Regions from separate parts of the Zhongshania arctica genome, predicted to be linked through region 2. Evidence: predicted binding sites of a transcription regulator. Region 2 holds the regulator's gene; each other region holds the start of a gene.
The links. Region 2 encodes PhoB, which activates phosphate uptake and scavenging genes when phosphate is short. Its sites were predicted from a motif close to TGTCATAAANNTGTAACA; they were not measured.
Positions count from the first base shown of each region.

Region 1: the regulator PhoB is predicted to act here: its motif matches at 1,831-1,848, upstream of AB4875_RS04705 (beta-helix domain-containing protein).
Region 3: the regulator PhoB is predicted to act here: its motif matches at 4,694-4,711, upstream of AB4875_RS11605 (phosphatase PAP2 family protein).
Region 4: the regulator PhoB is predicted to act here: its motif matches at 2,460-2,477, upstream of AB4875_RS06055 (esterase-like activity of phytase family protein).

Region 1 is NZ_JBFRYB010000001.1:1,031,318-1,039,015, reverse strand. It holds gene AB4875_RS04705 (beta-helix domain-containing protein) at 49-1,737, opposite strand; gene AB4875_RS04700 (adenylosuccinate synthase) at 2,045-3,337, opposite strand; gene AB4875_RS04695 (ATP phosphoribosyltransferase regulatory subunit) at 3,390-4,559, opposite strand; gene AB4875_RS04690 (DUF2065 domain-containing protein) at 4,595-4,780, opposite strand; gene hflC (protease modulator HflC) at 4,902-5,777, opposite strand; gene hflK (FtsH protease activity modulator HflK) at 5,779-6,918, opposite strand; gene hflX (ribosome rescue GTPase HflX) at 7,023-7,698, opposite strand, start outside.
Region 2 is NZ_JBFRYB010000001.1:2,126,737-2,134,434, forward strand. It holds gene rlmKL (bifunctional 23S rRNA (guanine(2069)-N(7))-methyltransferase RlmK/23S rRNA (guanine(2445)-N(2))-methyltransferase RlmL) at 1-442, shown strand, start outside; gene AB4875_RS09655 (cold-shock protein) at 543-749, opposite strand; gene AB4875_RS09660 (YgiQ family radical SAM protein) at 949-3,078, opposite strand; gene AB4875_RS09665 (NfeD family protein) at 3,264-3,755, shown strand; gene AB4875_RS09670 (SPFH domain-containing protein) at 3,784-4,632, shown strand; gene purU (formyltetrahydrofolate deformylase) at 4,682-5,536, shown strand; gene phoB (phosphate regulon transcriptional regulator PhoB) at 5,622-6,329, shown strand; gene phoR (phosphate regulon sensor histidine kinase PhoR) at 6,342-7,640, shown strand.
Region 3 is NZ_JBFRYB010000001.1:2,537,799-2,545,496, forward strand. It holds gene AB4875_RS11585 (type II secretion system F family protein) at 1-842, shown strand, start outside; gene AB4875_RS11590 (tetratricopeptide repeat protein) at 857-1,558, shown strand; gene AB4875_RS11595 (DUF3613 domain-containing protein) at 1,555-1,824, shown strand; gene AB4875_RS11600 (pilus assembly protein TadG-related protein) at 1,830-3,836, shown strand; gene AB4875_RS11605 (phosphatase PAP2 family protein) at 3,909-4,649, opposite strand; gene AB4875_RS11610 (PilT/PilU family type 4a pilus ATPase) at 5,318-6,478, shown strand; gene recA (recombinase RecA) at 6,546-7,574, opposite strand.
Region 4 is NZ_JBFRYB010000001.1:1,326,604-1,334,301, forward strand. It holds gene AB4875_RS06045 (DNA-3-methyladenine glycosylase I) at 1-372, opposite strand, end outside; gene AB4875_RS06050 (FAD-binding protein) at 651-2,363, shown strand; gene AB4875_RS06055 (esterase-like activity of phytase family protein) at 2,565-5,036, shown strand; gene AB4875_RS06060 (CHASE domain-containing protein) at 5,114-6,913, opposite strand; gene AB4875_RS06065 (FAD-dependent oxidoreductase) at 7,145-7,698, opposite strand, start outside.

The sequences.
Region 1 (7,698 bases), 1.1 Mb from region 2:
GGGTCGCAGCCCGCCTTTCCTGTCTAACAGGGTATAGCCATTTATCACTTAGGGATTAAGTGGCGCGCTTAAGCCTACAGTCCAGCCATTCAACCAGTCATCACCAGCAGTCGCGCCGCCAAGATAAGTTGGCGCGTCAAAGTATGCATCAACAGCAGACACATCGGTAAGCTGAGTGGCTTGATCAAAGATCACAACGCCATTCGCATCGGTAATTGCCGCGGCAGTGCGGTAATCGCGAGTACCAACACCATCAACAATTAAGCTTTGAGCTGGGATATCTGCGCCGGTAATGATCACATTATTAGTGTTAGCATTTACTGGAGTATCAGCGTTTATGCCGCCACCCGCTAACCAGTTGACGAGGTCAAATGCACCTTTAGTTGCGCCACTAGCTTTAGTCGCTTCTTCACAAGCAATAACGTTGCTGCTCGCCTTACTGATACCTGCTTTGGCCGCGTTAATCGTTTCTGGACCTTCAGAGTTATCCAGCTCCATACATTCCTGGCTCGCCATCGCGACGGCATTAGATGTCACAATGGAGTTATACATCTGGAAGTAAGCACCTTCGCGGAACAAAGGACCTTCTGAATCGCCTTTGGACGTTGAGTTCACGCCGGCATCCTGTTTGATGTCAGAAGTAATACAGGTCAAGTTAGAAATAATAAGATTGGTCGTTGGCGTAAAGGCGTCACTGCGACCACCGCCGGTGTTATCGCCTTCGATACAGCGGTTTGCACCAGAAGTATGAACAACCACGGCGTATTGAATTTTGCCGTTGTAGCCTTCAGAGTAGTCGATTGAATCGTCACCGACGTTTACCGCAACAATGTGATCCAAGTTAACCGCACCACCAAACATCTCGAAACCATCATCTTGAGATGTGTATGTTTGTACGTGGCTAATTGTTGTGCCGCTACCTACCGCATTTAAGGTAACCGCATTCAATTCGTTGCCATCAACAACTTCAAAACCAGCGTGCTTAACAACCACGTATTTCAGCACACCTGAGTTTTCAGCGTTGTTATTACCACCGTAAGTGGCAGGCTGACCTTCCGCTACCTGGTTACAGTTGTGGACGTTGTTTGCCGTAGCAGCAAAATCGCTAACTGTACCGGTACCGGAACCTGTCGCGGTGCCGTCATGACATTTATTCGTTTGGCCGTTGCCGTTAATTTGCAGACCACCCCAAAGGCCGCGATCGTCTTCGGTCGCTGTGCCATTAATATCTTCATCAGCAGTGAAGATGATAGGGGCGCCGGCTGAACCTTCAGCAAAAATTTGCGAGCCACGAGTAATACGTACATAGCTTTCTGGACGTCTGAATACCATAGTTACACCAGCTTCTATAGTAAGCTTAGTGCCTTCGCCTTCCTGTGGAATGCGGGTTCCGTTTCCAGCCGCCGTTGCGTCAATATCTTCACCGATGAAAAGACTGTCAGCGAACTCATGTACGCCAGCGATAGCTGCAAAAGTAATTGTGTCAGCAGTAATAGCGTTGTTTGAGCTAACAAAACTAGCTGGGTAAAAACAATCACCGCCAACTACCTGACCCTGGAAGGTTTGACCAGCTTCTACATAAGAAGCGCAGGGATTAGTACTGCCACCGCCACTCGTGGTTTGGCTATTATCTTGGCTGTTATCGATTGTCGTCGGGCTCAAATTAATATCACCGCCGCCGCACGCTGCCAGTAACAAGGCAGATGACATTGCTGTTAGTGCAAAAATCTTTTTCATAATAACTATCTCCAAACCAACTCTAAGGATTTTCTAGGATTTAATTTATGTAGCGTATGGTAGGGCGAGTTGGTGACATATATATGAATAGTATGTTGCAGTTATGTGACAACTTTAAGGAGGGTAAGACGGGGATTTGTTCGAGCCGAGGGAGATATTTAGGAAACCGCCTGCAAAGCGCGGTGGTATCGCTTACAGACTAAAGGCATAGTTTGTATTGATTTAAGCAGACGTGTATTGGCTGCCCCCTTAATTAGCAGATATAAAAAAGCCGCTGGTATCAGCGGCTTTTTTGCTAACTAACTTCTCAAGCGAAAGGGTGGCGCAAGACAATAGTCTCCACTCGATCAGGCCCGGTAGACACAATATCGATAGGTACGCCGACGATTTCTTCGATACGACGGATATAGGCGCGGGCTCTTTCTGGCAGCTCTTCCAGAGACTTCGCGCCGACAGTCGACTCCGGCCAACCCGGCATATCTTCATAGATTGGGGTGATGGTGTCGTAGTCTTCACAGTCGAATGGTGCCGCAATAGATTCGCCAGCGGGATTTTTGTAATCCACACAAATACGAACTGTCTCTAAGCCATCCAGCACATCTAACTTGGTCAGGCACAAACCCGTTACACTGTTGATTCGCACCGCTTGGCGCAAGCCAACGCCATCAAACCAACCACAGCGCCGCGCACGACCCGTGGTAGCACCGAACTCATGACCTTTCTTGGCCAAATAGGCACCGGTGTCGTCGAACAATTCGGTGGGGAATGGACCACTGCCAACCCGAGTGGTATACGCCTTGGTGATACCCAATACGTAGTCTAGATACAGTGGACCAAAACCACTACCCGTGGCCGTTCCGCCCGCGGTGGTATTAGAAGACGTGACGAATGGATAGGTTCCATGGTCGATATCTAATAAGGAGCCTTGCGCACCCTCGAAGAGAATATTTGCGCCCTCTTCACGATACTTATGCAGTGCACCGGTGACATCTGTGACCATTGAGCGCATCTCTTCTGCCATACGCAGAGCGTCATCAAGGGTTTTTTGGTAGTCGACGGCTTCAACTTTATAGTAAGCCGTGAGCATAAAGTTGTGATATTCCATCACTTCTTTTAATTTCACCGCAAACCGTTCAGCGTTATAAAGATCGCCTAAACGTAATCCGCGGCGCGCCACCTTGTCTTCGTAGGCGGGGCCAATACCACGGCCTGTGGTACCAATTTTTGCTTCGCCACGCGCTAACTCTCGCGCTTGGTCCAAGGCAACATGGTAGGGAAGAATTAAGGGACAGGCTGGACTCAAGCGCAAGCGCTCACGCACAGGAACACCCTTGGCCTCAAGTTCAGCCATTTCCTTTAACAGGGCATCTGGCGCTAATACCACGCCATTGCCAATTAGGCAGGTTACGCCTTCGCGGAGAATACCCGACGGAATTAAATGTAATACTGTCTTTTCGCCGCCGATAACCAAGGTATGACCCGCATTGTGGCCCCCTTGAAAACGCGCAACAGCATTAGCCTGATCTGTAAGTAAATCGACGATCTTACCTTTGCCTTCGTCGCCCCACTGGGTGCCCAGCACCACTACATTCTTGCTCATATCCGCTTCTCTGGATAAAGGTGAATACACTGACTCGCAATCACGAGCCTAATTAATTCAGTGATACTACGCACCACTGTTCTTTCACTTTGCGAACTACCCGATCGCATGCCGCGTCGGCATCCTGCCCCGGTAAACCGCAAATCACTTTCTCACCAGACTCGCGCAAAGACTGCACAAACTGCCACTGCGCAGGACTGGAATCATATGGTGCAAATATCGCTGCCGACTCAGTAAGCGAGGGCAACAAACCCAGTAGGGCCTTTAAATCTATACTAAAGCCGGTGGCCGGGCGCGCACGCCCGAACACTTGACCAATATCATCGTATCGACCACCCGACGCCAGCGCCTGACCGTGTTCGCGGACCAAGGCCGAAAACACCACGCCAGTATGGTAGTGATAACCACGTAATTCAGCCAGATCAAAATAGAATTTCAAATCGGGAATGCGTTGCGCCAAGGTTTCGGTTAACTGCTCCAAACTCGCGATGGCGTCAATCGCCTCGGGAATATCAGCGAACACCTGCCGGCCTTTAACCAGAACATCGCTGCCGCCGTGCAATTCATTTAATACCAAAAGATGCCCGGCAACGCTGTCATCAACCGCTAGCGAGGCGACAAATTCCAGCAGTTCGGTCTTGGCTTTACGCTGCAAAATATCGAAGTATCGCGCTTCTTGCTCCCCATTTAGCTGGGCCGCCTTAATCACCGCACGGTATATAGCCACGTGACCAGTATCTAAGGTAATACCATCAAGGCCAGCAACCCGCAGGGTTTCCAGCATCAGGCAAATAATTTCTAAGTCACTGGCCGGACTATTGTCACCGTATAATTCAGCACCCAACTGGATAGGCGAGCGCGACGCTAATGGCTTTTTCGGTTTGCTATGCAGCACACTGCCTGCATAACACAATCTCACGGGACCATCGCGACCCAAGCTGTGTGCATCTATTCTTGCAGCCTGCGGCGTCATGTCTGCACGCAAACCCATCATCCTGCCGGTAAGTTGATCGGTCACCCGAAAGGTCAGCAAGTCAATATCACTGCCAAGGCCCACCAATAAGGACTCGGTGTATTCCAACATAGGCGGAATCACCAACTCGTAACCCCAGCGTTTATATAGGTCTAAAAGTTGCCGACGCAGTGCCTCTACCTGTGCCGCTTGCGCGGGCAACAGTTCTTCAACACCGTCCGGAAGTAGCCAACGATCTACCGAAGTCATATGCGATTTTTGCTCTCTTGATCGACTATCAGACTTTATCGCAGCGCACTCAATAATATGAGGCCCGCTAACATACTTATTATACCGGCAATACGAACGTTACGAGTGTCCATATCTGCCATTCGGTATGCCATTAATCGCCAGCGTTCTGGGCTTAAGAATGGCAATACACCTTCAATAATAAGTACCAGACTGAGAGCCACTGACAGTTCCTGCCACATGCGTTTCGCCTGCCACAAACATAAAAAATCCGAGCTACCCAAAGACGTTTCGGTCTCGGATCAGCCCGGATAGGAGAATGATATCACACTACCCCGCCGTAGCGAGGAGTGCGAAGACAACTTATTGCTTATCTGCACCTTGTTTCAGGTAGCGGAAAAACTCGCTTTTGCTATCGACAACCAGCAAGTCACCTTTATTACTAAAGGAGGCCCGATAGGCTTCCAAGCTGCGAACAAAGGCATAGAACTCTGGGTCAGCACTATAGGCGGCAGCATAAGTGTTCGCCGCAAGCGCGTCACCCTCACCACGCAGCACCTGCGCATCGCGGTAAGCATTTGCACTGATAACTGTGCGCTGACGATCGGCGGTAGCACGAATTTTCTCGGCTAGCTCGCGCCCCGTAGAACGCTGCTCGCGCGCTTCACGCTCGCGCTCAGACTTCATCCGGTCGAATACCGATTGACTAACCTGCGAGGGTAAATCAATACGTTTAACGCGGACATCCACTAACTGAATACCAAACTCATCGGTGGTGATCTGATTAAGATCGCGTGTCAAATCCGTCATTAACAGATCACGCTCACCTGACACCACTTCGTGGAAGGTGCGCTCACCAAATTTGTTCCGCAAGCCAGTATTAATACGCTGGGCCAACAAGCCCTCGGCGCGAATTTCTTCACCATTGGTCGCCGTGTAGAACTTCTTGGTGTCGATTACCCGCCATTTAGCGTAAAAATCGACATCCAGCGGCTTTTTCTCAATGGTTAAAAACCGCTGCGTTGGCGCATCTAGGGTAAGAATACGACGATCAAACTTACGTACCATATGCACGAACGGCGTTTTAATATGCAGACCCACATTAATATCAGGGTCAACCACTTCACCGAATTTAAGCAATACAGCTCTCTCGGTTTCACGCACGATGTATAGAGAATTAAATGCCAGTACGAGTGCGCCCAGCAACAAAATTACGATGGTAAAAGAACGATTACCCATTTTAACGGCCCTCCCTGCGGGTGGTCTGCGTGTCGCGGCGTAACTGCTCAACCACTTTATCCGTCAAGGCACGAATATCGAGGTCTTCTTGAGACCCACTGCGACTAGTGACAGACTTATCCATCAATTTATCGAGCGGCAGATACATCATATTATTGCCACCGTCGACATCGACCATGACTTTTGTTGCATCACTATATAAGGTTTCTAGAGCGTCTATATACAAACGCTCACGAGTTACCTGAGGTGACTTGCGATACTCTGAGAATAGTTTTGTAAAACGCTGCGCCTCACCATCAGATCTGGCAACAACCTGCTCTTTATAAGCCTGCGCTTCTTCTAACTGACGCTGAGCAGCACCGCGAGCTTCTGGAATAATGCCATTGGCGTACGCTTCAGCCTCATTCTTTAGGCGTTCACGGTCTTCTTTGGCGCGAGTTACGTCATCAAACGCATCCTGCACTTGCGATGGCGCTTGCGCGTCTTCAATATTGACCTTGGCAACCAAAATACCGCTTTGGTAGGTATACAAATATCGCTGCAAACGCTGCTGGGTATCAACCGCAATCTGCTCACGACCTTCGGTGATAACCTGATCCATTTTTGAGCTGCCAACCACATGGCGTAGGGCGCTCTCCAAGGCGTGCTCCAAGCTCAGCTCGGGGCTTTTCACTTTCAGCAAAAAGTTCGCAGGATCAACCACTGTGTACTGAACAGACAGCGAGACATCAACGATATTTTCGTCTTCGGTCAACATCTGACCGCGACTGGTAACACCACGCACTTTAGTGACGTTGATTTTATTCACTTCATCCACGAGCGGCGGATTCCAACGCAAACCTGGCATCACGGTTTCGTGATACACACCCAGTCGCAATACGACCGCGCGCTCTTGCTGATCAACCTGATAGAAGCCAAACAGACCCCACACAACACCCGCCAATACGGCAATTATCGCTAGCGTGCTTGCCCCTATTTTTATGTCACCACCATTACCTCCGTTAGATTTCTTACCTCCGCCGAAAATACTAGCAAGCTTTTCTTGAAGCTTTTTAAGCGCTTCATCCAAATCTGGCGGCCCCTGGTTTTTTCCACCCCAAGGATCGTTGTCTTTACCACCACCCGGCTCATTCCAAGCCATAACCCTCTCCTATGTTAACGTATTGTTCCGCTATTAAATTATCACGACCACACTGGCCACCGCATAGAATCAGCTATTCAACAACCTATTATCCGGCTGGCAGTCTAGCAGAATTCTTCCTGCGTGCTAACCGGACGAGTCGAACTCAAAGACGCTTCACTGACGGACTCGTTTGACAAAAATCGCTGCCAATCTGACTCTAGTAATCTCAACTGTAAATACTGCGAACCATCATCACTAAGCTGCTCATCCATTACCGCACCAAGATCATAAAGCAAGCCTCGCAAACGACCTTGACCGGCACTTAAGGTAATACAAGTTTCACAAATCTCATTGCCGAGGATTTCACTAAGTGCCTGATAGAAAAACGCCAAACCCCTAGAGTCGCGAGCAGATAGCCACACCCTTACCGGCCTGCCTTGATCATTACGATCTATACGCGGCTCGGTATCAATCAGGTCAGTTTTGTTATACACCTCAAGGAGCGGAATATCCCCAGCGCCGATTTCCGCTAACACCCCTAATACCTGCTTCACATTGTCTTGCCGCTCAGGATCAGCGCAGTCGATGACGTGAACCAGCAAATCCGCCATCACGGCTTCTTCCAAGGTTGCTCGAAATGCTTCTACCAGTTTATGGGGCAGATGCCGTATAAAACCAACCGTGTCAGCCAAAATAACTGGACCGACGTCGCCCACTTTAATGCGCCTCACTGTGGGATCTAGGGTTGCAAACAGCTGATCTGCGGCATAGACCTCAGAGGCCGTCAACACATTGAAC
Region 2 (7,698 bases):
GGCTGGGGTTGGCGGCGCACGTTTTACCACGTCGGTGGATATGTCGAAGACTTACCTGCAGTGGGCACGGCGTAATCTGTCGTTAAACGGCCTCAGTGAAGATAGGCATAGAACTGAGCATGCGGACTGTCGTAGATGGTTGAAATCGTGTGAAGACCAATATGACCTAATTTTATTGGACCCGCCCACATTTTCGAATTCAAAACGAATGGACGATGTATTGGATACCCAGCGCGATCACAGCGAATTAATTAACGATGCCATGCGCTGCTTGGCGCCCGATGGCCTGCTAATATTTTCTACCAATAAACGCGACTTTAGCTTAGATGACACGGTAGGCCTGGACTATAAAATTGAAGATAAAACGCGCTGGTCTTTGGACGAAGACTTTTCCCGGGGCGGAAAACCTATTCATCATTGCTGGTATATCGAGCATAAATAGTAGCCCGGCTATTGGTAGGGATTGTTTAGCCTAAGGGTGGTTATGAGGGCTTTGGGGGAAATAAAAAGAAAGCGGCGGCTGATTGGCCGCCGCTGATACATCAAAGTAGTGTTACGTCACTTGCCTGAGGACCTTTTTGGCCGGTAGTGACTTCAAACTCTACTGCTTGACCTTCGGCCAGAGTTTTAAAGCCTGAGCCGCCAATGGCGCTAAAGTGAACAAAAACGTCTGGGCCAGAGTCTTGCTCAATAAAACCAAAGCCTTTAGTTTCGTTAAACCATTTTACTTTTCCGGTGCTTCTGGACATCGTGTATTCCTCGTCTACTAGTTGCCTGTTTGGTGCTTGAGCTGAGATAGGCAGGGACTTATGAAATAGAACGAGGTGCTAAAATCGACGTCGCGGCGCTATAAACATAAAACCAAGCTGCATTCCAAGCCAGCAAGGTTATTATATACATATCCAAAAGCACAAAAGAAAGACTTTTGCACCTATAAAAAAGATTTTTTTATTTTGTCGCGCGCGGCGGTAAGCCGGTGTGCTGGGTCATGATTCTTCGCCCTTTAGCTTTTTTCGGCGTCCAGTTCATTGGTTGACGCGGTGGCACCAAGTGCTTTTTGCCGTAGCCAATAAGGTCTTTGCGACCCATGCTAAGTAGTGACTCTCTAAGCGAAGGCCATCCCTCAGGATCGTGATAGCGCAGGTAAGCCTTGTGCAATCGGCGCTGTTTTAGGCCTTTCGCGCTAACCACATCTTCGCTACTGCGAGACACCTTTTTAAGGGGGTTTTTGCCGGAGTAATACATGGCGGTGGCATTTGCCATTGGCGAGGGATAAAACGCTTGCACTTGATCGGCCCTGAAGCCGTTGCCTTTAAGCCACATGGCGAGGTTAAGCATATCTTTATCGGTAGTTCCCGGATGGGCTGCAATAAAGTATGGAATTAAATATTGTTCCTTCCCTGCCTGTTTCGAATATTTGTCGAACATTGCTTTGAAAGTATTGTAGCTGCCCATACCCGGCTTCATCATTTTTGAAAGCGGGCCTTCTTCAGAGTGTTCCGGTGCTATTTTTAGGTAGCCACCTACGTGATGAGTCACTAGCTCTTTTACGTACTCAGGGGTTTCTATCGCGAGGTCATAGCGCAGGCCTGACGCGATTAATACTTTTTTCACGCCCTCTAAAGAGCGCACATCTCGATATAAATCAATCAAGGGTGTTTGATCGGTATTCAGGCTTTTACAAATACCCGGATAGACGCAAGAGAGTCTGCGGCAGCGTTGTTCAATCTCGGTGCTTTTACAATTTAAGCGCCACATATTGGCCGTGGGGCCACCTAAGTCGGAGATAACGCCGGTAAATTCTGGGGTTTTATCCCTGATTTTCTCAACTTCCTTGACGATAGATTCGTGTGAGCGGCTTTGAATAATGCGGCCTTCATGCTCGGTAATTGAACAGAAGCTACAGCCGCCAAAGCAGCCGCGCATGATGTTGACCGAAAATCGAATCATGTCATAGGCGGGGATTTTCGCATTGCCATAAACAGGATGGGGCTTGCGCTGGTAAGGTAATTCAAAAACCCAGTCTAGCTCTTCGGTGGTAAGCGGAATTGGCGGTGGATTTAGCCATACTTCTTGGTCACCGTGTCGCTGAACGAGCGCGCGGGCGTTGCCCGGATTGGTTTCAAGGTGAAGAACTCGGGCGGCGTGCGCATAGTTTACCGGGTCTTTTTTGACAAGCTCATAGTCTGGTAAACGGATAACAGTCTTTGCTGCGTCGGTACCGATTTTGCGCGCTTGTAATGGGTCTATAATACGGACCGCTTGAACCTCTTCGACGGCCTTGGGCTCGTCTTCATTCTTTTTGCAACTCTCAGTCGCACTAGTATCTACATAGGGGCTGGTGATGGGGTCCACTTTGCCGAGTTGATCAACGCTTGCTGAATCGATGACCGTCCAGCCGCCGGGGATATCTCTTAATACATATGCGGTGCCGCGCAAGTCGGTAATCGTGTCAATCGCGTCACCGCGACCAAGGCGGTGGGCAACGTCGATAATTGCTCGTTCAGCATTCCCGTATAGCAGCATGTCTGCGCGTGAATCGAGGAGTACTGAGCGACGTACTTTGTCACTCCAATAATCGTAATGCGCTATGCGGCGAAGGCTGGCCTCAATGGAGCCGATAATAATAGGGGTGTCTTTATAGGCTTCGCGGCAGCGTTGCGAATAGACGATAACTGCACGATCAGGCCGTTTGCCGCCTTCGTTATTCGGTGAATAGGCATCGTCATGGCGCAGGCGGCGATCCGCTGTGTAGCGGTTAATCATTGAGTCCATATTGCCAGAAGCAACACCGAAAAAGAGATTGGGTTGCCCGAGTTGTTTGAAAGGCTCTGCTGACTGCCAATCTGGCTGGGAAATAATCCCGACACGGAAGCCCTGCGCTTCCAATACGCGGCCAATAACTGCCATGCCGAAACTAGGGTGATCGACATAGGCGTCACCGGTCACAATAATGATGTCGCAACTATCCCAACCGAGGGCGTCCATCTCTTCGCGAGAGGTTGGGAGGTAATTTGCGGTGCCGAAACATTCCGCCCAATAGGGGCGGTGACTGAATATAACTTTTGGAGTTTGCATAACTGATGACATGGTGCGGACGCAGAATTCTGAATGAGCGGGCATTATACGTGATAATCTGACTTCTTGCTGGCCTGAATGGCCTGGTACGAAAATATAAAATCGCGCAGTAAGTGCTTGAATAATTTAAGAAATGATTGATAAATAGGCGTCATGTTAATGGGCGGTTTGCAAAGGGGCATAAAATGGAATGGTTAAACACCAATATTGCGTACTGGCATTGGATGGTTTTTGGTATGTTACTGGTGGCGAGTGAGATTTTTGTTCCCAGTTTTGTGATGATTTGGTTTGGCGCCAGCGCTATCGCAGTGGGGCTGATAATGGCGGCGATCGATATGCCATTCAGCGTTCAACTGCTTGTTTGGGTGGTGATGTCGGTGATTGATTTGGCCATCTGGTTCAAATTTGTGCATCCGAAAATGAAAAATAAAACCTTGTCTGGCATGTCCCGTGAGCAGGTGGTGGGTCAGGAAGCCATGGTGATTAAGTTGGGTTCAGAGTTTGGTCACGGTACGCTGCGGTTTTCTATTCCTATGCTGGGTAGCGATGAGTGGGAGTTCATCTGTCGCGATCCAATTTCAGTTGGCGACCGGGTGGCGGTTGAAGATGTGTCTGGTAACTCGCTTATAGTGAGGCTCGCTATTGCTGGTGTGCAGTCACCAAAAGAATCGGTTTGAAAAGATAGCTCATTGATGGAGATAGACGATGGAAGGCTTGGCAGTTGTAGTGGCGTTGGCAATACTCGTGGTGGTGACCCTGGCAAAAGGTGTTTGCACCGTGCCGCAAGGTTATAAACACATTGTACAGCGCTTGGGTAAATACCATGTGACCTTAAATCCAGGTTTGAATTTTATTATTCCCTATATCGATATCGTTGCTTACAAACTAACCACCAAAGATATTGTTCTTGATATCCCCTCGCAGGAAGTGATAACCGAAGACAATGCGGTCATCATCGCTAACGCGGTGGCTTACATTAATATTGTGTCTCCGGAGAAAGCGGTTTACGGCGTAGAAGACTATATTTTCGCTATCCAGAATCTGGTCCAAACAGCCTTGCGCTCTATTATCGGTGAAATGGCCTTGGATTCAGCGCTGTCATCTAGGGACCAAATTAAGGCCAAATTAAAAGCGGCAATTTCTGATGATATTTCCGATTGGGGTATCACCCTTAAAACCGTGGAAATTCAGGATATCAATCCGTCCATGACAATGCAGTCTGCAATGGAAGAGCAGGCCGCTGCAGAGCGCCAGCGTCGCGCGGCAGTGACGAAAGCCGAGGGTGAAAAACAAGCTGCAATTCTGGAGGCGGATGGTCGTTTAGAGGCGTCTCGTCGCGATGCTCAAGCGCAAGTGGTGTTGGCAAAAGCAAGTGGCGCGGCGATAACCCTAGTCTCAGAGGCCGTTGGTGATAAAGACTTGCCTGTCCTGTATCTTTTGGGTGAAAAATACGCGGATGCACTGGTGAAATTATCAACCTCGACGAATGCTAAAACCGTGGTGTTGCCCGCTGATTTGCCGCAGGCTTTGCGTGGTATTTTGAATAAGGCATAACAGCGACTTAAGGTTTTTAATGTTTGACGAGAAGGACTAGGCAGGTTTCATGGATCACACTTATCGTTTGGTAATTAGCTGCCCAGACCGGGTTGGGATTGTGGCGCGAGTTAGCCAGTTTGTCGCTGATCAAGGTGGTTGGCTAACCGAGGCAAACTACCACGCAGACGCCGAGAACAACTGGTTTTTTATGCGCAACGAGATTCGCGCCGACTCGCTGCGTATGGGGGTGGACGCCTGTCGTTCGGCCTTCGCACCGATCGCCGCAGAGTACGGTATGCAGTGGGAGTTGGTGGATTCTTCGGTGAAGCGCAAAGTGGTCATCTTGGCCAGTCACGCCTCTCATTGCATTGCAGATATCTTACATCGCTGGCACAGCGGTGAGTTGGATTGCGATATTCCCTGTGTGATATCTAATCACGAAAACCTGCGGAGCATGGTGGAGTGGCATGGTATTCCCTTCGAATACGTTGCGATAGATGCCGATAATAAAGCCCCCGCGCACGCTCGTATCATGGCGCTGACCGGCGATTATAAGGCTGATTGCGTTGTCTTAGCGCGCTATATGCAAATTATTCAGCCTGAGTTTTGCCGCGAATACACGGGCCGAATGATTAATATCCATCACAGTTTTTTACCGTCATTTATCGGCGCAAACCCCTATCAGAAGGCTTTTGATCGAGGCGTGAAGCTCATCGGCGCAACCTGTCATTATGTGACGGAGCAGCTTGATGAAGGCCCGATTATTGAACAGGATGTCATCAGAGTGTCACATAGGCACAGCAAAGACGACCTAGTTAGGCTCGGCAAAGACGTAGAAAAATCGGTGTTGGCACGGGCGCTGCGAAACCATTTGGAAGATCGTGTACTTGTGCTTGGTAATAAGACCGTGGTGTTTGATTAATCCACAGAAAAGCTGCTTGTCATAAAATTGTCACCAAATGTCGTTTTAATGCTGCTTACAAATATTTTTCAAAAAGGGTAGAGGGATGACAGCGACCACCATACTGATTGTCGACGACGAGGCTGCAATTCGGGAAATGATCCGTGTTGGGCTTGAACTAGCCGGCTATGAGTGCCTGGAGGCAAGTAATGCACAGGATGCACACGGTATTATCGTTGATCAGCGCCCAGATTTAGTGCTCCTAGATTGGATGATGCCTGTTACCAGCGGTTTGGAGTTGTTGCGTCGTTTACGCAGAGATCAGCTCACGCGTGATCAATTAGTCATTATGCTCACTGCTAAAGATGATGAAGACAATCGGGTACAAGGTTTAGATGTTGGTGCCGATGATTACATCACCAAACCATTTTCCTCACGGGAGCTGATGGCAAGAATTAAGGCCATAATGCGACGTTCGAGCAGTCGTGAAGAGGAAGAGACGATAGAGGTCGGCGGCTTAAAATTGGACCCTGGCAGCCATCGCGTCTTTGTCGACACCCAGCCTTTGGAAATGGGGCCAACAGAGTTCAGATTGTTGAAGTTTTTTATGACCCACCAAGAACGTGCTTATAGCCGCGGGCAATTACTCGATCAAGTTTGGGGGAGTAATGTTTACGTTGAAGAGCGTACCGTCGATGTGCACATCCGTCGCCTTCGCAAAGCCTTGCAAACAGAAGAGCGCGATTGCGGTTTGTTAATCCAAACAGTGAGAGGCACGGGTTACCGCTTTTCTACCACCGGTGTCCGCGCCTAGCGAAAGTAATTAATGCGTTACTACAACTGGAAGACAGAATTATTGCGCATCAGTCTACCTATTACGGCGGTGGCTGGGGCATGCGAAATCTATGGTTTGGGAATTTGGCCGTTATTTGTCGCGGCGCTACTAGCGTGTGCATGGTTGTTAAGGAATCTGCAGCACCTGTCAGACTGGCTCTACAGCGGTGCAGACAAAGAGCCTCCGGAGGCAATGGGTATGTGGGGGCAGGTTCTTGATGTTATTTATGATATGCAGCGCGATGCAACGCAGAATACCGCAAAATTACGTGCGATGATTGACTACCTTCACTCGTCATTTGCTTCAATGTCAGATGCCGTCGTGATGCTAGACTCGTTGGGCAATATCGAGTGGTGTAATGACTCCGCCCATGACTTGCTGGGCTTGCGGAAGGCTGATGATACTGGCCGCCAACTGATTAATCTTATTAGAAGCCCGGTGTTTTTGCGTTATTTTGAGGGTGAGCATTATCAAGCGCCTTTAGAAATGATGTCGCCGGTTAATGGTAATTTGAGTCTTAGCATTAGCTTGAGCTTCTTTGGTCAGCGCAACCGTTTGCTATTTGCCCGTGACGTGACAAGAACACAGCGCTTGGAACAGATGCGCAAAGATTTCGTTGCCAATGTTTCTCATGAGCTGCGTACCCCGCTTACAGTGATAAATGGTTATCTTGAAACGTTCGCAGACCACGGTGGCGACAACCCGCGTTGGGATCGCGCGGTAAGTCAGATGCTACAGCAGTCTCGGCGTATGCATATGCTGATTCAGGATCTAATGCTGCTGTCGCGTCTAGAGGCGTTGCCGAAGGCGGGTGACGACGCGGTTATTCGACTGCGATCCTTAATGGAGATGATTAGAGAGGAGTGTGAGTTAGCCGCAAAAGGCGCTCGTCGAGTTGTTATTGAATGTGACGACACTATTGCGATCAGCGGCAATGCTAATGAATTACGTAGTGCGTTTTCAAACTTAGCAGTCAACGCTGCTCGCTACACTTCGGAAAACGATACGATCACTCTGCGTTGGTATCAGGATGATGACCACGCCTATTTCGAAGTGGAAGACACGGGTATAGGTATAGAGCCACAATATATTCCGCGCCTTACTGAGCGCTTTTATCGTGTTGATCAAAGCCGCTCTATAGATACCGGCGGCACGGGGCTTGGTTTAGCGATTGTTAAACACGTATTAATTAGGCATCGCGCCGAATTACGTATTCGCAGCGTACCAGATAAAGGTAGTGTGTTTAGTTGTGTCTTCCCTAGGTCGGCTGCGGTGCCAGTCTCCTTGTAATAAAAGTGTATTTTTCCCTTTTAGCCGTCACAAACTTGTCATAATTGGGCTATAGAGT
Region 3 (7,698 bases), 410 kb from region 2:
TCGGCGCGGTGATACTCTGTACAGCTCCCGTATTGCTGCTGGCTATTGCGCACGTAGAGACAGCATCATCTGGAAAACCAGCAGAATTTGAATTTAGCTCAAAAGATATGTGGCGCCAGTTACGGGAAGAGAACACCCACATAGCATCTTTGTCTCAACTATTAAGACGCGCTGGATTGCTGAACACCCAGCAGCAAGTTAATGCAATATCCATAACACTCATTGCGATTATCTGCACAGCTACCTGTCTTGGTATATATACATATTTCAATGGCACCCCCGCAACAACCATACTACTCGTCATTACAGCAGGTTTTGTGTTGTTGGTTTACTCGGCGTATTTCTTCCTAAAGAAAATCGCAGAGAGTCGCCAAGAGAAACTTAACCAAGAAACCCTGATACTGGTGCAAACAACAAGGATGCTATGGCGCGTGGGCTTATCACTACCAAAAACACTGGCGATTATATGCGATCAACTCCGCAATTTAGCGCCGACTTGCTCGCAGGAATTGCAGCTCGCTGTAAATAAAATTGAATCCGGACAGAGCCAGGAAGAATCATTGTATGAGCTTATCGGATGCACAAATGCTGAGGGTTTCAAAGAATACCTAATTGTTGTTCGCCAGCAAGCAATCACCGGTGGCAGCATAGATAAAGCACTCGACGAGCTCTACAAACTGCTCCAAAACCGCAGAAAGCTAGACCTACAAGAGCAAGTTAACAAGATGTCAGGAAAGATGTCCCTAGTCATGATGGTATTTCTATTCCCTGCCCTTTTAATCGTAGTAGCCGGGCCAGCCCTTATGTCAATTTCACTGGCACTAGGTAATCTCGGCAACTAAGGAAGGAGTTTTACGTGAATAAATTATCTGCCTCAGTTTGTTTCATCGCGCTGATCATTACTAGCGGCTGTGCCAATATGCCTGCGACTAAACAAGTTTCAGCTAGTAATTGCAATGTACCGATTAGCAAGGAAGAAAGTGTCACCCTCGATTTAATCGAACAACAGATAACTGAAAAGCAGTACTACTCGGCACTAGCGTATCTTGAGAAGGCGCCAGATAGCTCACCGAGAGTATTAAGGCTGCGTGCCGAAGCTCAGCGCAATACCGGCATGCTAGATGAGGCATACACAAGTTACCGCAATTTAAGCCTAAGCTGCATGGCCGCCTTTGGCCACGCCGGTATGGCGAAGATCTTAGCGACCCGTGGTGATATTCCACAGGCGCACCAACAAATGCTTAAAGCGCGCCGCCTAGCACCCAGCAATGCCGACATTCGCAATGATTACGGCTTTATTTTACTAGCGCATAAGAACTTTAAGGGAGCGCAACGTGAGTTTATGACCGCGCTCCAGTTACAACCAGGCCACCCGGTTGCCATTCGCAATATGGTTATGAGCCTGATTTTAGACGGTGACAGCCGAACGGCCCTTCGCATGGCGAAGAATAACGACATTCCGTCATCAGAATTCCGCAATTTACTTGCCCAAGCTAACGCTTTTAAAGAACCAGTACTCGCTGGAAGCAATAACTTCAAAAAAGGAGCTCCACTATGAAAATTTTACCAGCAATGCTTTTACTATCAGCTTCTGTGCTTTCAGCCACCGCCTTTGCTGAGCCAGAGGTTATTTACACGCCGAACACCACGCCGCAAACAGCGACCCACCGTTTACTTGACGTGCAACGATCAGGGCAAAATGCGAGCACCGAGGAACAATACCTGAGCGGCAAAGTGAACACACAAATTTACGAGCGTTACGTGAAAAGCTTCTCGAGACCCATACCAGAGCGCTTTAGTTCAGACACGTTCACGGAAGAGTAACTAGCATGCAAGCACAGCGACTTACACGAGACAGGCTACCTCATTATCAGCGCGGAGTAACAACACTATTCGCGGTGTTAATGATGCTGAGTTTACTAACTTTTGTCGCTGTAGTTACCGACACCGGGCGCCTGTATTTAGAAAAGCGCTCCTTGCAAAAAAATGCTGATCTAGCCGCAATGGAGACCGCACTACTCTATTGTCGGGATCATTCACTAGATGTTGAGTCGTTAACGATAGCGGATATGAACGTGCTGTCTGCTAGTCGAAATGATTTCCGAGGCAATGATACTAACAGTGGCGTCGTTGTGACCAGAAATGGAAACGCTGTCACGGTTGTGCTGTCCTATGGTGTGCCCGCCTCACTATTTGAACAATTACTTCCCAGCGACGACAACACAGTCAATCTGAGCGCAAGCGCAACCGCCAAGGCATGCGAGCCAACCGCCCTACTATCAATCCGTTCTAGTATCGCTACCGTAGACGGCGGTTTACTAAACTCGGTTTTAGGCGGACTCCTCGGAACCACCTTAAATTTGACGGTTGGCGATTGGGAAAGCCTAATTGACACCAATATTAATCTTCTCAGTTACTTCGATGCACTAGCATCCGAAGTTGGCGTAACCGCTGGGGACTACGACAGTCTCCTCACTAGCAGTATTAGTCTAGCGGATCTACTCGACGTTGGCGCCAATGTATTGAGTGCCGACGGGGCAAGTGCAGTGGCAGTTAGCGCCTTAGAATCAATATCTGCAGATATTCCGCTGGCGACACCAAATATAAATCTCGCCGAGATTTTAGCGATACAAAATGATGCTTCCAAGACCTCACTGGATGTTAATCTACCGCTAATGCAGTTAGTTGAAAGTAGTATTCAGCTCGCCAATAGCAACAGTAGTATTGCTGCCGACGTTGACGTCGCCCTTGGTATTGCTGACGCGACGGTTCGCCTAAAAGTCACCGAGCCAGCCCAAACCGCTATTGGCAACCCAGACCTTGCGGCGGTCGACCCCTACGGCAACAATGCTATTTATGTGGATACCGCACAAGTAAAAGCCTTTGTTTCACTTGATTTGCCGATTGTGGGAGCCCTACTGAATAATCTCACCGCCTTACTGTCGGCACCCCTCGTCTCCGATGTAAGCAATGTTGTTAATAGCCTTCTTTCGCTCAATTTAATCGGAGCGCTTGGCGATATCTTATGTCTTGTCACATGCGTTGATGAAAAGGATCAGGTTGATATTCAAATTCTGGCCTCGCCGCGAATTGATATTGCCATTACTGCTGGTAGTGGCGAAGCTCGCCTTATCGATGCAGACTGCGATATGGATGGCACTAAAATCTTGAACGCCGACGTGTCGACCTCGGTAGCCTCGGTCGCGCTGGGACAGTTCGGCACAGATACCGAAGATGCTTCTAGCAATGTATTTTCTAGTGATCCATTAACAGTAGATCCAATACCCCTAATCGATATTGGTACCATTCGCGTAAGAAAAACCTGTGTCATTATCTTCGGATGCAGTTACCAGTATCAGCGTGGGGCTGGCTGGACTTCAGACAAAGCGTTAGCTGATAGACAAGCATTTGCGGGCGGCGGAATCGGCCTCAAGTTAGACACAACAATCCTTGGCGACGGGCCAGAGAGTTTAGCAACGTTTGAAAATAACCCAGATGACACGTATTTACCCGATGTGAAAGCCGATATTGAAAATTCCTTTCAGGCGTTTTCTGCTGACGACCCGGTAGCAAGTATAGCTAGCACACTTACCGGCGTTGAATTGCAGTTCTATGAGCCTAGCAACGGGAACTTACTAGGTGGCGTACTCAGTCTAGTTGGAGCTACCGCTAGCACCTTGGTTTCCGATATTAATGGCATTCTAGCCGCCGCGCTATCTCCTGTCTTAGACCCCTTGGTAAACGAGCTACTGGATACGCTTGGTGTCTCCTTAGCCAACGCCGAAGTAGGCGCCGCACTGACCTGTGAGAACGACAAGGTGAGACTAACAAATTAATTACCACTATAAAATTACTAACAACCGGGGCACTAGCCAAAACGGTGGCCCGTCACTACAAATTATACGGGGCTACTCTGGCATATTGCGGGTTAGATATTGGCTACATTTCCAAACTAGTACGGTCACCATTATCGCCAAATAGCCGTCAATGGCGTAATGCCAGGCAAGGTGTACTGATCCAATTAGTATCATAACAAAGAACACACTAGAAAATATTCGCGGCATCACTCTCTTAGTCCGCCAACTTATTATTAAGATAAGAGTCGCCACCGAAACATGCATACTTGGCATGGAGGATATTCCCGCCGCCGGGCTCAGCGTAGAATTTTGATAAAGTGTCCACAGCTGTTCCTGAGCCTGTAAAGCCAAAATAGGATATTCAACATTGCTACTGTGAAGATAATTCATCAATGCGTAAAACGGATTTATAAGATCAGGATATGCCTGCGCATAGAAAGCGGGACCTACTGATGAGAACAAGACCGCAAGCGCACTGCCATTTATTATCCAGCACAAGATATAACTACTCATAAATCGTTTACGAAGCACATCATTATTAGAAGAAAACAAAAACCAAACTACAAATGTCATCATGACAATAAACCACAAGCCATAAACGATATCGACAATACGAGTAATGAGTGCCCAAGACACCAAGGGATGGATAAGCTCCCAAGGTGCAAACCCACCATGGATGATATTATCGACATCCGCTAACAAGGGGTCCCAGCTAAATGAGTTTATTTCAGGAATTACTGCTTTGAAGGACGTCATTGCCGATAGGAATATGCACAATACTAATAGGCTCAAGCATCCCCGTGTAGTAGAAGGTCGTTTGAGCCAATTCAAAAGGTCGTTGTATAAATATGACATCAATCTATTGGGTCGGATTCTAATCATGACGAAAACGATATAGGCGGCGTAAAACAACATTCCGTATGGAATAAACTGGAACAATGCAAGCTTGATATAGATAAGTATAGAAAACCGATCGCCAAGCTCATAGTAGTGCGTTATAAGCCAAGCACCTGAAATATAGAGTAAGACGCAGCTATAAAAAAACCAATCGCTTTTAAGTGACATTCTCAAATTTTGGAGAATTTTATGCATTGCAATGACTGCCGTAATAATCAATATATACGCCGCAAAACCTAATATTTTGCCTCAGCGATGGAACACTAATCTGCAACTTGATAATCAAGCCTAGAGACATCTAGTCTATCATTTTTTGGTGACACTGATCCCTTTGCCAAAGAACACTACCGCCTGAATGCTCACACAGCCCGACGGTAATACGCAGACCGAACTCATTGACAAGGATTAAACAAATTTAGTACAGAAATTCTGCTAGTCTAAAGAGAACATCAATATTTATTTTAGCTTGAACAGAAAGACAAGAATAAGGCCGCTACCCGGCCGAACTTTTTAGACATTCATGATAACAATACAATATCAATGCCAGTTTACGAGAAGCAGCTATGACCTTTGACGATTACCTAACAATCCTAGCCAAAAACGACGGTTCAGATCTATTTCTTAGTACTGGAGCGCCACCCTGTGCGAAATTTCATGGCAAGCTAAAGCCTCTCCGCAAAGAGCCCTTTCTTCCCGGTGAAATAAAGTCGATTGCCTACGCCATGATGGACAGTGAGCAGGTAGCAGAGTTTGAGCAAGAATTAGAAATGAATTTGGCCTACCATATTCCCCGCGTCGGCCGCTTTAGGGTAAACATATTCAAACAACGCAACGAAATCTCACTGGTTGCCCGAAATATCGTCACCGACATCCCCAATGTTGATGCGCTAGGTCTACCACCTATTCTAAAAGACGTCATTATGACTAAACGCGGTTTAGTCCTCTTTGTGGGTGCGACCGGCTCCGGAAAATCAACCTCACTCGCTGCCCTTATAGACCACCGCAACACCAATAGCAGCGGCCACATTATTACCATTGAAGATCCCATTGAATTTCTACATAAGCATAAGCGCAGCATTATCAATCAACGTGAAATAGGCATGGATACCCGAAGTTTCCACCAAGCTCTTAAAAACACCTTGAGACAGGCCCCGGACGTAATCCTAATTGGCGAGATTCGCGATCGCGAAACGATGGAGCACGCCCTCGCCTTCGCTGAAACCGGGCATCTGTGTATCTCTACCCTCCATGCGAATAATGCCAACCAAGCACTGGATCGAATTATTAACTTCTTTCCCGAGGAAAGGCGCAATCAGCTATTACTCGACTTATCACTTAACTTGAAATGCTTTGTTTCACAGCGTTTAGTACCCACTGAGGATGGCAAACGGGCGGCGGCAATAGAAATCCTGCTAGGCACACCCACGGTTGCACAGGCAATCCACAAAGGTGAGATAGAAACGATTAAAGAGATTATGAGTAAATCTGAAAATGCCGGCATGCAGACCTTCGACTCGGCCTTATTCAAACTCTACGAAAGCGGCAAAATCTCCTTTGAGGATGCCCTAAAAAATGCGGATTCGGCAAATAACTTACGGCTTCAAATAAAGCTGCGTAGCAGCCGTGGTATACCAGAGGGAAGTGCTGAAGAAATAGAGAAGCAAGAACAAGCAAGTTCCTTTTCTCTCAGCATTGAAACGGATGAGGACAGCGAGCCGCAGTAAAAAACTTTCCATACGGTCTAGAAGAGCAGCTAAGCAGAAAAATCATTCTGCCTAGCTGCATATCAATTTACTCAGCTTCCACTGCATCAGCTACTTTTTTAACAGTGGGTTTTGGTAGTAATTCTTCCCGAATCTTGCCTTCAATCTCCGCAGCAGACTCAGGATTTTCAGCCAGGTACTTAGCAGCATTCGCCTTACCCTGGCCTATTTTATCCCCTTTATAGGCATACCAGGCACCAGACTTATCTACTAGACCTAGCTTAACACCCAGATCAATGACTTCTCCCAATCGATAAATACCGCGGCCATAAAGTATTTGGAACTCAGCCTGCTTAAACGGCGGCGCAACCTTATTTTTAACCACCTTCACACGGGTTTCGTTACCAGTGACCTCTTCGCCTTCTTTTACCGCACCGATGCGACGAATATCTAATCGCACAGAGGCATAAAATTTAAGCGCATTACCACCAGAGGTGGTCTCTGGGTTACCAAACATGACACCAATTTTCATACGAATTTGGTTAATAAAGATAACCAGCGTATTAGTCTGTTTGATACTACCAGTCAATTTACGTAACGCCTGTGACATTAAGCGTGCCTGCAGACCAACATGGGCGTCGCCCATATCACCTTCGATTTCAGCCTTTGGTACCAGCGCAGCAACCGAGTCAATAACAATCACGTCAACCGAACCTGAACGCACTAACATGTCCGTAATTTCTAGGGCTTGCTCGCCGGTATCAGGCTGCGACACTAATAGCTCGTCTAGGTTAACGCCCAGCTTCTCAGCATAAATAGGATCAAGCGCGTGCTCTGCATCCACAATCGCCACTGTTTTGCCGGCTTTTTGCGCTTCGGCCATCACTTGTAAACATAGCGTAGTTTTACCTGAGGACTCAGGCCCGAAGATTTCCACAACCCGGCCGTAGGGCAAGCCACCTATGCCGAGGGCAATATCAAGACCCAGGGAGCCCGTCGACACTGAGGGCATCACTTCCCGAGAGCTGTCGCCCATTTTCATGATTGAACCCTTACCGAACTGACGCTCAATCTGGCCCAGCGCTGACTCCAGTGCTTTCTGTTTATTAGGATCCATATGCTCTCTACCCTTTGTGGAGATTGATTTTAATGGCGATGGCTAAAAGCTATCACAAGCCATACAACTGTATATATGATCAGTATTATCCGCGTGCTTGTCAATGCCCGATCGCAATTTCTTT
Region 4 (7,698 bases), 800 kb from region 2:
AATGAATAGGGCGTTCTCCTGCACCGATTTCACTTTGGTTAAATTGCGCACTATGCGCGTATCAGTCGCCATATCTTCTATCTGTTCTGGTGATCTCGATGCCACCCAAATGGGAAGGAAATTATTGAATACGGTCTCAAAACCCTCCCACTTTAGGCTAATTATTCGCCACACAAAGCCGGCTCTAAATACGCAGGCTGTCATCTCTGCTAAGTAGCGGTCATCTTTAATCGCGATCAGTGCAGCTTTGTCTAAATTTGTTGGTAATCTTTCTTCAATGGCCATTATTGAGGCGTGTTGAATAATCGCTCGTTCTAGAAAGCGCTGGTAAAGCGATGGTGCGAGGGAAGTCTTGGCTTTAGAGCGGGTCATAGTCACTGGCCGTAATTAAGGTAAGGGTTGAGTTAAATGCCTAGATTATATCGCTGGGTCACGTCTTGAAGGTATAACATCGGCGTATATTGAATGTTGTCCTGCCCTAGCCAGCTCCATCCATTGTATATAGCTAATACAGACGGATGATAGGGCTGGCAATGCCGGCGGTTTATGATAGCCGGCTATTGAAGGGTTTTTTACGATAATTGATGACCTTTGGTTTTTGCCGCGGATCGAGCCTATCAAGGCCAAATAAGTTAGTGGGAATAAAAATAATGACAGTAGCAAAGTGGGATCATAGCGTTGATGTACTCGTCGTTGGTAGTGGTAACGGGGCTTTAACTGCCGCGCTGAGCTGCTACGAAATGGGCGTGAGTGATGTTCTCATCGTCGAGAAATCAGCCAAGATTGGCGGCACCAGTGCAACCTCTGGTGGCGGTGTATGGATACCCAATAACCGCTACGCCAAGGCAGCCGGGGCGAAAGATAGCTTTGCAGACGCTAAACAGTATTTGCTCAGCACCACGCCTGCGGGGGCGGTCTCTGAAGATATGGTTGATGCCTATCTGATCAACGGTCCCAAAATGATCGATTTTCTTCATGAGCGCAGCGATGTGCGCTATGAAACCCTAGAACACTACCCAGATTACTACACCGATATTGAAGGTTCGCGAACCGGTCATCGCTCAATGGAGCCAGAGCGATTTGACTCGTCTCTGCTAGGTGATGACGTCCAACGCCTGCGGCCAAGTCATCATATGATGCGGATGTTCAGCAAAATTTATTTTACCCAGGTCGAGGCCGCCCTATTGGTCTTGCAGGGACCGGGTTGGATAAAGCTAACAATGAAATTGGTCGCGCAATGGGCCTTTGACCTGGGGTGGTGGTTTCGTGGCAATGGTCTCAGCCGCCAAATATGTACCGGCGCGGCGGGCGTAGCCAGACTTTGGTATTCGCTTAAAAAGCGCAATGTGCCGATGTGGGCAAGCTCGCCCATGCAGGAGCTTATTACAGAGGACGGCCGCGTAGTGGGGGCCGTTGTCAGCCGCAATGGTAAATCCATGCGGATACAAGCTCGTAAAGGCGTCGTTTTGGCGGCAGGCGGGTTCGAGCGCAACCAGCAAATGCGTGAGCAATATTTGCCGGCGCCAACCAGCACTGACTGGAGCGGCGGGGTAGAGGGCAACACTGGCGATGCTATTCAGCAGGGCTTGGCCTTGGGTGCCGCTACGCGCTTGATGGATGGCGCTTGGTGGTGCACCACGGTATCTGTTCCCGGTGAGCCGGCGCCACGTTTAAGTATTATGGAAAAGTCTTATCCCGGTTCCTGTATTGTCAATTTACGCGGCGAGCGTTTTGCCAATGAGTCACAAAACTATATGGCCTTCCAAAAGGATCTGTATAAGCAGCATAGCGATGACGCGCCGTGCTCGCCCATGTATCAAATATTCGATGCACGCTTTCGCCGAGACTATATTGTTGGGCCGCTGATGACTGCGTCCCTAAAGCCGGACTGGACTATCCCCAAAGAATGGTTCGAAACCAAATTAGTGGGTAAAGCGGCCACCGTCCGCGAGCTGGCAGAACAGCTAGGTATCGACGCCGACAACCTAGAGACCACCGTTGCTAAAATGAACGGCTATGCTAAAACCGGTAAGGACGAAGATTTTCACCGCGGCGATTCTGCCTACGACCGTTACTACGGCGACCCGCGTTTTGAGCCTAACCCCTGCTTGGGAGCCATCGACGAGGCACCTTATTATGCCATGCGCCTAGAGGCCGGCGATTTTGGTACTCAGGGCGGATTGGCGACCAATCCCAATGCGCAAGTGCTGAAGGAAGATGGTAGCGCAATAGACGGCTTGTATGCTGTTGGTAATTGCAGTGCCGCAGTCTTGCCGACATACCCCGGACCGGGTGCGACCTTGGGGCCAGCAATGACCTTTGCATATCAGGCCGCTAAACACATTAGCGGATATCAAGACTAAGTAGATTTGAAATGTGAAACCAGTCCTTGCTAAGGCCCCTCCTCGGCAAGGACTGGTTTTTTATTGTGTATTTTTAATGTCATCAATAAACCTCTCTGTCATATAAGTTCCATTTTACTGCCATATAACTGTCAGTGTTTTGTCGCAATCCCTCTGTACTCTCAAGCGATTAATATTTCGCGTTTTATACTTGGAGGAAGGATGCAAATCAAAAAGACAGCCTTAGCTTGGGGCATCGCTATAGCGACTCCCTTGTTTCTTGTTGCTTGTGGCGGCGATGACGGCCGCGACGGTTTAGATGGTCAGTTAGGCAGTGCCGGTGCCAATGGCGCAGACGGTAGCGATGGTCTGAACAGTTTGATTCGTCAAACCAGCTTGCAGGCGGGTAACGCGCAGTGTTTCAGCGGTGGAGTCATGGTTGAATCAGGCCGCGATACTAATGCGGATGATGTTCTGGCGGACGGCGAAGTAACGGACACGTCTTATATCTGCGCACCAACCTTATTAAACGAAGCGAAAAACTTTAACCGTATTGCGGCATTCCCAGTTTGCTTTCAAGATGATGCCAACTGCGATTCCGACGATGAAACCTCAGCAGAAATTGTCGCTGCCAGCACCGACGGTATGACCTTGATTTACACCGACAGTCCCGCCAATCGCATTGGCTTTGTCGACATTGCCGATCCATCCAAACCATCGGTACTAGGCGTTTTAGGCTTGTCTGGTGAGCCCACGGCGGTTGCGGTGAAAGATGAATTCGCGTTGGTTGGGGTGAATACCTCTGCAGACTTCATTAATGTGTCAGGCACGTTAGACGTAATTAACATCGCGAGCCGCAGCGCAGTGCGCAGTATTGATGTTGGCGGTCAGCCAGATTCGGTTGCCGTGAGCCCAGATGGCAGCTACGCGGTTGTCGTCATTGAAAACGAACGCGACGAAGACCTTGGCAACGGCGCACCACCGCAATTACCCGCTGGTAATATTGTGATTGTAAATTTAAGCGGCGAGCCATCAACGTGGACAACACAAACGGTTGCCATTACCGGTTTGGCTGATTTATACCCAAGCGATCCAGAGCCTGAGTTTGTCGACATCAATAGCGACAATATTGCGCTAGTTTCACTGCAGGAAAACAACCACATTGTTTTAGTTAATTTAGTGGATGGCAGCATCGTAAATCACTTCAGCGCGGGTACGGTTGATCTCACGGGCATAGACGCTAATGAAGACGATATCATTTCCCAGAACCAATCATTAGATGCGGTCTTGCGTGAACCAGATGGCGTTAGCTGGTTGTCTACTGAATACTTTGTGACTGCTAACGAAGGTGATCTAGACGGCGGTAGCCGCAGCTTCAGCGTATTTAACACCGCCGGTGACGTGGTCTATGAAGCTGGCAACAGTTTAGATCAATTAACGGCACGCTATGGTCACTACCCCGAGGGTCGCTCTGAAAACAAAGGCAATGAGCCAGAGAATGCTGAGTTTGGCGTATTTGGAAGCGAGCGCTATTTGTTTGTAAACTCCGAGCGCGCAAGTGTGGTGTTTGTCTATGACGTTGCAGATTTCACCAAGCCAATGCTTAAGCAAGTACTCCCTGCTGGTGTTGCGCCGGAGGGTGCCTTGGCAATTCCATCTCGCAATCTCTTAGTGGTTGCCAGTGAGAAGGACAGTCGCGAAGATGTTATTCGCTCAACGCTGAATATCTACTACTACGGTAGTGCGCCCGCTGCTTACCCAACCGTGATTTCTGCAGATCGACTGGATGGCTCGCCTATCTCTTGGGGCGCTATATCTGGGCTGTCAGCAGACCCAGTTAATAGCAATCTGGTATACGCGGTGGATGACAGTTTTTACCAGAAGAACCGCATCTTCACTCTTGATGTGAGTCAGGAGCCCGCAGTGATTACCAAAGAAACCCACATCACTGACGGCAACGATATTTTGGCCGCACTGCCAGCTGGTGTGCTACCCGCGAGTGCGATCAATGCCGATAAGACCGTAAATATTGATCCAGAAGGTGTGGCTAAACTTGCTGATGGCAGTGTTTGGATAGCGTCGGAAGGCTCAGGCAACGCGGTTGATGGTCCGGTGAAAAGCATGAATCTGCTGATTAAAACTAATGCGGCAGGGCTTGTGCAGCAGGCGGTGACATTGCCACCCGCAGTGAATGCACTGCAGCGTAAAAACGGCTTTGAAGGTGTTAGCGAGTACCAGGGTAAATTGTATGTTGCCTTCCAGCGTGCCTGGGAAGGTGAAGCCAATGTGCGTATTGGTATTTATGATATTGGCTCAGCTAGCTGGTCGTTCTTATTCTATCCCCTTGATGCCGTAGAATCGCAAAATGGTGGCTGGGTTGGCTTATCCGAAATCACCTCAATTGGTGGCGGTGAGTTTTTAGTTATCGAGCGTGACAACCAAGGTGGACCAGATGCGGTAATCAAACGTTTGTATAAGTTTGATACCACTGGCTTAGCCGATGGCGCCATCGTAGGCAAGTCCCTGGTGCGTGATGTCATGCCAGATATGTTGGCGACCGGCGGTCTTGTTACTGAGAAGATAGAAGGTATTGCGCTGATGAAAAATGGCGACGTACTGATGGTGAACGATAATGACGGTGTTGATGATAGCAATGGTGAAACCCAGTTATTGAACCTGGGCGACATCCTCTAAATTTTCAAGCCGGTTAGTAAAAGCCCGCGCTTGCGCGGGTTTTTTTGTCGGCGATTCCCGTGTAGCCAAATCTAAGATTACTTTTTTGGCGATTTCGCTAAGGTAAAAAAGAACGTGCTGCCTTCGTTAATCTTTGAACTTACCCAAATCTTACCGCCATGAAGCGCGACGACTTTTTTACATTTTGAGAGACCAATGCCGCTGCCCGGGTAGTCGTCTTGTGAATGTAGTCGCTTAAAGATTAGAAAGACGTGCTCAAATTGTTTTGGATCTATGCCAATGCCGTTATCCGTGATTGAAAAAAGCCAATGATCATCTTCTTCTTTAGATGAAATTGTAATACACGGTGTCGTTTCTCGGTTTTTAAACTTAATAGCGTTGCTAATTAGGTTTAAAAAAAGCATACGTAACTCTGTTGGGAACGCAAGAATGACTGGTAGTGTGGCGCGGACTATTTTTACATTATTTTCTTTGATGACTACGCTTAAGTCGCTGAGGACGTCATCCAGTAAATCATTGCAGTCAACCGACATAAGTTCCGGCTCGCGACCAATTCGACTATATGACATTAGTCCCAGTACAAGGCATTGCATGCGTTCGGCGGCTTCGCTGATGTATTTTATCGAAGCGATAACATGGGGTTTATCTGGGTTGCTCCCAAGCTCATCTTTTAGTAGCTCCGTAAAGCTTGTCAGTGTTCGAAGTGGCTCCTGGAGGTCATGCGAAGCCGCGAATGCAAACTGTTCGAGTTCCGTGTTACTTTCTTTTAAGCGCTCTATATTTCGTTCTAATTCTAGAGATTTAGCTTGATACCCTTCGGTCATGTAGTTGGCTAGCTTCGTGGCGCGGCGGTTCGCATTACTTAAAATTATAAAAAGAAAAAATAGCATGGCATCGATAATAATACCGCAGACCAGTATAAATGTGGGTTGGTTATTACTTGTCTCATTTCTAAAGGCAGAGCTACTTCTGATAGTGATTAACCAACTCCTGCCGTAGACCTCTAGTGGAAAGGCTTGCTGAAATTGTGGTCCTTTTTCATAGCGCTTATCATTTTTGTGGTTTTCGTCATAGAGTAAGAAGCCGTCATCACTAATGGTGATCCCAACGTGTCGACGAGCTTTTTCAAGTGTGCCTTGCATTAGTTTATATACAATAAAGGGGGCGTATACCATGCCAGCGAATTGTTGTTGGCGTTTTTTTATTGCTAAGTCGCCATCTTCATATATGAGCTCAGAGTCGCTGTCATTCGTCGAATTGTAAAACGGTACGTAGAACAAAAATCCTGGCGTGCGCTCTTCGGATTGCACCAAATAAATAGGGGCAGTAATTTGTGCCTGACCACTATCTCGGGCTTTAAGCGCGGCCTTTAGACGATTACTTTCATGTGCGACATCTAAGCCGACGGCGTTAAGATTGTCGGCCATGGGCTCTATATATGTGATGGGGAAACGGTAGACGTTTTGATGTGCTGGATGAATGCGATAGTCGGGACGATCTTGTTGTTGTCTTCGTAGATAGTCTGGTAGTGCCGTATCGGGTACATTGAAAATAACACCAATACCATTTATACCTTTATATTTTTCCGGCAAGTGTAGTGCGCTGGAAAAACTTTGCCACTGCGAAAAATTAATTGTGTCTTCATGGGATTTAATAGTCGCAACACCTGACCATAAGGCATCTTCGTATTTTTGCAGGCGCTCAATTATTAATGTAATGACCTGTTCGGCTTCGCGATGGAATCGGTTTTCATTTTTTTCTTGGATTTGAATCTTTGAGTATTGCCAAACAGCAATGGTCATTAACAGGGATAGCGCAACAATTAACCAGTGAGCCCAATGTAGATTTCCCATAGTGAATGGTTTTTGTTGCTCCATCCGGTTGGTGGTCTTCTGGGCGTCCGAATGTGTCATATGCTATGCCGAATACATCGTGTTTCGATTGCTGAAAGTATGAACAATTGAGCTTTATTAATGCTGTAAGTGTTGCCTCCATAGGCTGGGGTGGCTATGGATAATTATACCTATGAGGGCTTGTATGGTGCGGGGAATGGTTGCGGTGCTTGCGGCCCAAGCCCGCGCATATTGCGGGCTTGGGCATCATACAGTTTAAGCCTCTGCTGCGGCTTTACCAGCCAGCCTACCAAAGTAAGTTACATCTCCCACCGACATGCCACTGGCGTAGCCCGCCGCGGTGCGCGGCAGACCGGCGGTTGTGCGCCCCGCTGCATATAGGCCACGTATAACCTTGCCCTCTGGGCTTAGCACCTCGCCTGTGGGCCGCGTGTCTAGGCCGCCTAAGGTAAAGAAGGGATAAAACGGTCCGCGACCGAGGGTGCAGTCCAGCGCAACATAGGGCGGTTTAATGGGCCTTAACCACGCTTCATGCTTATGGAAATACGGGTCCTTGCCATTTTCGGCGTGCTTATTATAGTTTGTGACGGTCTGTTCTAAGCTGGACTCCGGCAGAGCTAATTCCTGCTCTAATTCCTCAATACTATCGCCGGTGCCTGCAACCGTTGCCCCCAGATAACTCATTTTTTCGTAGTCGCCGTAACCTTCAACATCGGTAATAAAATAAACCCGAGAAGAATTTTTGTGAGCCATAAGGGCGTTGTAGCCAACACGGCCGTGGTAGCAGTCTTCATTGATGAAACGCTGTG